DNA from 2 places in the Micromonospora sp. WMMD1102 genome. Region 1 is predicted to be linked to the other one. Evidence: riboswitches for the same ligand, from Rfam matches in the RefSeq annotation. Region 1 holds a riboswitch; the other holds the start of a gene.
The links. Region 1 has a riboswitch for cobalamin ahead of O7626_RS03735 (acyl-CoA thioesterase). Riboswitches for the same ligand answer to the same signal wherever they lie in the genome.

Region 1 (3,337 bases):
CCGACGGCCCCGCCCCGACGGTCCTGACCGCGTCACCGACCTTCGCCCCACAGATCGCGAAGATCCTCGCCCCGCTGCCGTACCTCACCGTCGGCCAGGTCGCCGCCGCCCTCGACACACCCCAGGCACAGCCGTGACCGCCGTACAGGTCCCGGCCCGGGCGACCGCCACGATCGTGATGGCGTCGTTCGTCGGCCTCGTCGCCTTCCTCTGGCCGTTCGTCGTCGCCCCCGGCACGTTCGGCGCCGCCGAAACCCCACCACTGATGTTCGGCGCCCTCCTCGTCCTCGTCCTCGCCGTCGTCTTCGCCGAGATCGCCGACCGACGCATCGACGCCAAAGCCCTCGCCATGCTCGGCGTCCTCTCCGCCATCAACGCCGCCCTACGGCCCCTCGGCGCCGGCACCGCCGGAATCGAAACAGTGTTCTTCATCCTCGTCCTCGCCGGACGGGTCTTCGGCCCCGGATTCGGGTTCGCACTCGGCTGCACCTCCCTGTTCGCCTCCGCCCTCCTCACCGGCGGCGTCGGACCGTGGATGCCATACCAGATGTTCGGCTGCGCCTGGGTCGGCATGCTCGCCGGCCTACTACCCAAAGCAAGCGGCAAGGCGGAGATCGCGCTGCTGGCCGGCTACTCGGCGGTCAGCGGCTACCTGTTCGGGTTCATGCTCAACCTGTCCTTCTGGCCGTTCTCCCTCGACCCCGACAGCTCCATCGCCTACCAACCCGGCCTGCCCCTGCTCGAACAGTTCCAGCGATACTTCGCCTTCTTCACCGTCACCTCACTCGGCTGGGACACCGGCCGCGCCGTCACCACCGCGATCCTCGTCACCCTCACCGGCCCAGCGGTCCTCGGTGCCTTCCGCCGCGCCGCACGGCGGGCGAACTTCCACACCACACCGACCTTCGAACACACCCGGCAGGGCGCCGACCGGTGAGCGCAGTGACTGTCTCGCCCGAGCCGCCGGTCAGGCGGCCCGGCCGTTGCGACCCGCAGGGGATGACGGCGTACTCGCAGCTGTCGGCGCCGCGTCGGTGAGACGATCCGCACACTCCGGGCTGGAGGCCCCTTGCGAAGTCCACAACGTGGGACGGCGGCGGCTATCATCGGCGTCAGCGCTGGTTCGCCCCGCCCGTGCAGGCGGGGCGTCGTAAGAGGGAACCCGGTGTGAATCCGGGACTGCCCCGCAGCGGTGAGCAGGAACGACCGCCGTCAACGGCACTGGGCGCACCCGCGCCTGGGAAGCGACGGCCAGTAGGAGACCGGACCCTGGTCCGGACGTGCCCGCGAGTCCGAAGACCTGCCCGCGCCGCACACACCGACCGGGTGTGTGCTGCCGCCGGCCTCGCGGGTGGGCCGGGCGGACCGCGTACCCGTCCGGTACCGCCTACCACGGCGCCCGACGGTCGGTGTGGTTTGTCCTTCCTGCCGCAGGTCACGACCACCTTCGGGGGACAACCCGTGCGCGACACGATTCTGCCCAGCCGCCCACCGTCCGCATCGCAGCTGACCCTGTCGCAGATCATGGACCAGCACCACACCAACCTGATGGGCACCGTGCACGGCGGCCGGATCCTGAACCTGATCGACGCCGTCGCCGGCGTGGTCGCCGCCCGCCACTCCGAAGGCCCGGCCGTCACCGCCGCCATCGACGAAACCGCCTTCCTTCAGGCGGTACGCGTCGGCGACGTCGTCCACGTCGAGGCCCGGATCACCTGGGCCGGCCGGTCGTCGATGGAGATCGCCGTCACCGTCACCGCCGACCGGTGGGACCGCGCCGTTCCACCCACCCTCGTCGCCACCGCCCACCTGGTGATGGTCGCCGTCGACGACAACGGACAACCCCGACCGGTCCCCGCACTACTGCCGGAAACTGACGACGACCGCCGCCGCTACCAGGAGGCGCAGATCCGCCGCGAGCACCGCCTGACGCTGCGCCGCGCCCTCGCCAGCCAGGCCGGCCTGGCGTGAGCGAGTTCGGGTACGTGCCGGCCGGAACCCTCGTCGGCTACCTGGCCATGATCACCTTGACGACACGAGCCGGGATGGGCACACTGACTGCAACATCATGATACCTGTGCGTTGATGGGGGAAGTCCGGTACAAGCCGGCGCTGGCCCGCAACGGTAGGCGGCGAACATACGCCGCGAGCCCGAGTACCCATCGACGTACCGCAAGGTTCCCCCACCCGTCGTGGCCCACGGGTCGGAGCCGCCCGGGAGCGGTCCCGGGTCGCGTCGACCGTCGGGCCGGAAAGGCACCGATTGATGGCCGCCCTCCTCCGGCACCGCACCCGCACTCTCCTCACCGGCGTACTCGCCACTCTCACCCTGTGCATAGCTGTCGCCCCACCGGCCGCCGCGCAATCCACCCTCAACCGTGTCGACGCCGCCGCCGGATGGCTCGCCCGCCAGATGGTCGACGGCGAACGGTTCGAGGTCGTCTTCGACGGCGTCGCCTACCCCGATCAGGGACTCACCCTCGACGCGATCTTCGCCTTCGCCGCCGCGAAGGTCGCCGACACGAACGCCGCCAGCGCCACCGCCTGGTTGGCGCAACCGGCGGTCACCACCGGCTACATCGGCGACGGCACCGAGGCGTACGCCGGAGCGACCGCCAAACTCGCCCTCGGCGTACAGGTCCGCGGCCTGAATCCGGCAGCGTTCGGCGGTGTCGACCTGATCGCCCGCCTCCACACCCTGATGGCACCAACCGGTAGGTTCACCGACCGGTCCGCCTTCGGCGACTTCAGCAACATGTTCAGCCAGTCCTTCGCGGTGCTGGCATTCGACCGGGCGGGCGAAGCACCCCCGGCGGCGGTGGCCTTCCTGGCCGGCGCCCGCTGCCCCGACGGCGGCTTCCCCCTGCTATTCGCCCAGGCCACCTGCGTCAGCGACGTGGACGCCACCGCACTGGCGATCCAGGCACTCCTCGCCGCCGACCGTCCCCTCGTCGCCCAGGCGGCGGCTCGATGGCTGGTCTCCGTACAGGCCGACGACGGGTCGTTCACCGCGAACGGGGTGGCCAACGCCAACAGCACCGGACTGGCCGCGCAGGCGCTCGCCGCTGCCGGTCGGGCCGTGCCGTGGCTGCACGCCCGTCAGTACCTGACCAGCCTCCAACAGACCTGCACCGCACCCGCCGTGGACCGGGGCGCGATCGCCTACACCGACGGCGGGTACGACCCCAGCACCGCGACCCGCGCCACCGCCCAAGCCGTCTCCGGACTGGCGGGGGTGGGCTTCGCCACCCTGTCCGCCGCCGGCTCCCGTCCGGCCGCCCCGACCCTGGCGTGTCCGCACCGATGACCACCACGGGAGGTTCACCAATGCCCATCC
Region 2 (3,337 bases), 860 kb from region 1:
GCAGCCGAAGTGTGAAGAACGCGTCCTGCAAGCCCATCAGCCCGAGCCCGACCGGCCGCCAGCGGGGGTTCGACGCCGCCGCCTGCGCCGCCGGGTAGTAGTTGATGTCGATCACCCGGTCCAGGAACACCACCGCCGTGCGTACGGTGTCGCGCAGCTTCGCCCAGTCGACCCCGTCGGCGGTGACGTGCGCGGCCAGGTTGACCGAGCCGAGGTTGCAGACCGCGGTCTCGGTGTCGCTGTTGACCTCCAGGATCTCGGTGCAGAGATTCGACAGGTGGATGGTGTTGCCCGGCTCGCCGGTCTGGTTGGAGAGCCGGTTCGAGGCGTCCTTGAACGTCATCCACCCGTTGCCGGTCTGCGCCAGGGTGCGCATCATCCGCCCGTACAGTTCCCTGGCCCGCACGGTCCGGACGGCCTTCTTCTCGGCCGCCCGGTACGCCTCGTCGAAGGTGTCCCCGAACAGGTCGGGCAGCTCGGGCGCGTCGGACGGGTCGATCAGCGACCAGTCGCCGTCGGCCTCGACCCGACGCATGAACTCGTCCGGGATCCAGTTCGCCAGGTTCAGGTTGTGGGTACGCCGGGCCTCCTCGCCGGTGTTGTCCCGCAGCTCCAGGAACTCCTCGACGTCCGGATGCCACGGCTCCAGGTAGACGCAGGCCGCACCCTTGCGCCGGCCACCCTGGTTCACCGCCGCCACACCCGCGTCGAGCGTCTTGAGGAACGGCACGATCCCGTTCGACCGGCCGTTGGTGCCCCGGATCAGCGCGCCCCGGCCCCGTACCCGGGACCAGGAGATGCCGATGCCACCGGAGAACTTGGACAGCTTCGCCACCTGGTGGTAACGCTCGTAGATCGAGTCCAGCTCGTCCCTCGGCGAGTCGACCAGGAAACAGGACGACATCTGGGTGTGCCGGGTGCCGGAGTTGAACAGCGTCGGCGAACTCGGCAGGTAGGCCAGCGACGACATCAGCCGGTAGAACCCGATCGCCTCGCCCGGCGTCCGGGACAGTCCGCAGGCGACCCGCAACAGCCAGTGCTGCGGCGTCTCCACCACCAGTCGGGTCTCCGGATGCCGCAGCAGGTAACGGTCGGCGACGGTACGCAGCCCGAAGTACTCGAACCGCCGGTCACCGTCCGGGTCGACGGCGTCGTCGAGCTTGCGGGCGTTTCGGGCCACGAACGCGGCCGTGTCGTCGCCGATCAGGCCCAGACCGTGCGCGTACCGGATGGACTGGCTGAAGCTGGCCACCCCCTGACCGCGTACCTCCTTGTCGACGAACGCGGCCAGCAACCGGGCCGCCAGTCTCGAGTACTGCGGCTCCGTGCCGATGAGTTCCGCCGCCGTCTGGATCGAGAGCCTGTCCAGTTCGGCGGTGGTCGCCCCGTCGTACAGCCCGCTTATCGTCTTCGTCGCCACCCGTAGCGGATCGACCTCGTCCAGGTCGTCGACCCAGCGCTCCACGGCCCGGACGATCTTGTTGACGTCCACCGACTCCAGGTCGCCGTTCCGCTTGCGGACCCGCATGACCTGCCGGCGCTGCTCCGGCACCGCGGCCGGCTCCGGCACCGCGGCCGGCTCCGGCACCGCGGCCTGCCCCGGCCCAGTTGCATCCTGGTCCGGCCCACCCGCAGCCTGCTCCGGCGCCGCGGTCTGCTCGTGCGCGACCGTCATGGCCCTCTCCTCACGCCTCGCCCGAGGTCGTCGAGCGCGCGGGAGGACGCCGCCGGCCCGCGGCGAACAACCGCGGCCGGCTCCGGCGTCGGCCGTCCCGCGCGGCCTTCGACCGCCGCACACCGGTCGGCGTACGGCGCGCTGGCAGGTCTTCGGACTCGTGGGCAGGACGCCGGGGCGTCGCCTACTGGCCGTCGCTTCCCGGACCGGCTGGTCCAGTGCTTGGTTGACGGCGGTCGTTCCCACTCACCGCTGCGGGGCAGTCCCGGACTTCCACCGGGTTCCCTGTTGTCTCGACCGACCAGTCAGGACGGCCGAACCAGCTGCGGGAAACACCATATCTGGGTGGGATGGGAGATGGGCAACACCAGATGGTGTGTCGGGCGTGTCGTGGATCCCAGCAGTCGTGTCCCCGGTCGACAGTCGGACCGGAAACCCGGCCCCGGCGTCATCCAGGTCGGAGCGTTGGCGAGCAGCCGGGCCCGGAGGATGGTCGGTCCGGAACTGTCCGGTGCCCGACCGGGCTGGCCGAACAGGCCACGCTGGGTGAGCGCCACCGGCGAGGCCGCACCGGAACGAGGTGCTGCTCCGACTACAATAGGTAGTCAAGGCTCGTCTATTTCGGCGGATATGGTCACAGACCGGTAACTTAGCCGCTCTCGGCCCGGTGTGCCCGGCACCATCGTGGGTGAGGCCGTTACACCCAGACACCAGGGGTGATCCGGCCCGACGGGGGATGCCCGAGGTGAGACCGGCATCCAGCCACGAACGATTACGGCGAGGAGGCGGCAATGATCGAGCTGTGGAACTGGAGGACGGAGAGGCGCGTCGCCGCCTCGGAGATCCGCCGCGCGCTTGCCGACGCGCTCGACGTACCGGTGCTGCCGTTCGGCGGGGTCGACCCGGCTCGGGTGCCGTCCGGCGCGCTGCTTGTCGACGTCTGGCACCGTCGCGGGGACTTTCCGACCTCCGTCGACTGCTACGGGGTGCCGGCAGGGCTGCCGGAGGTGGGCGCCGTCGCGGCGTTCGCCCGGCGGCTGGGCCGGGCCTGCCTGCTGCCGGACGACACCCTCGACGCCGGACGGCACCTGCTGGTGGCGGCGGACGGCACGATACGACCGGTGCACCACGACGTGCGGGAGGACGAGGACGGCGAAGTCCTCTCCGAGCAGCGGCTCTGCACCGTGCTCAGCCCGCGCTGCCGGGGCTGGTCGCCCTGCCAGCGGTCGCGTTGGACCCCGGACTCGGTGATCCCGGCCCTCGCCGCCGCCTGACCGCCGACCGGGTCGCCCGGTCGTTAGCCTGCGGCCCGCTCGGTCGGCGTCGGTCGGCCGGGGCCGCCCTTCACCACGAGCTGGTCGAGCAGGGTCCGGGTCGCCTCGGCCACCGTGGCCACCGCGGCGTCGAAGGCCGCCGCGTTGTGCGCGGCCGGGGCCCGGAACCCGGAGATCTTGCGGACGTACTGCAACGCCGCCGCCTCGATGTCCGTCTCGGTGACGACCTCGGCGTACGGCTGGCGAAGGGTCTTGATGCTCCGGCACATGGCGCTACCTTCCCGTCGGGGCAGGGGTGGACGTCCCGGGGGGATCGGGCTTCCCGGGTCCTGCGGATACTCTGTCACTGTCATGACTACCGCAACCCTCGGCAGCCCGCGCACCTATC

Region 2: another riboswitch for cobalamin. It lies ahead of O7626_RS07535 (ribonucleoside-diphosphate reductase subunit alpha); the one in region 1 lies ahead of O7626_RS03735 (acyl-CoA thioesterase).

Annotation. Positions count from the first base shown of each region.
Region 1 is NZ_JARUBN010000001.1:786,402-789,738, forward strand. It holds gene O7626_RS03725 (ABC transporter ATP-binding protein) at 1-137, shown strand, start outside; gene O7626_RS03730 (ECF transporter S component) at 134-937, shown strand; cobalamin riboswitch at 1,103-1,323, shown strand; gene O7626_RS03735 (acyl-CoA thioesterase) at 1,525-1,971, shown strand; cobalamin riboswitch at 2,053-2,182, shown strand; gene O7626_RS03740 (peptidase) at 2,267-3,307, shown strand; gene O7626_RS03745 (hypothetical protein) at 3,328-3,337, shown strand, end outside.
Region 2 is NZ_JARUBN010000001.1:1,650,668-1,654,004, forward strand. It holds gene O7626_RS07535 (ribonucleoside-diphosphate reductase subunit alpha) at 1-1,528, opposite strand, end outside; cobalamin riboswitch at 1,801-2,014, opposite strand; gene O7626_RS07540 (hypothetical protein) at 2,467-2,949, shown strand; gene O7626_RS07545 (DUF2277 family protein) at 2,973-3,218, opposite strand; gene miaB (tRNA (N6-isopentenyl adenosine(37)-C2)-methylthiotransferase MiaB) at 3,301-3,337, shown strand, end outside.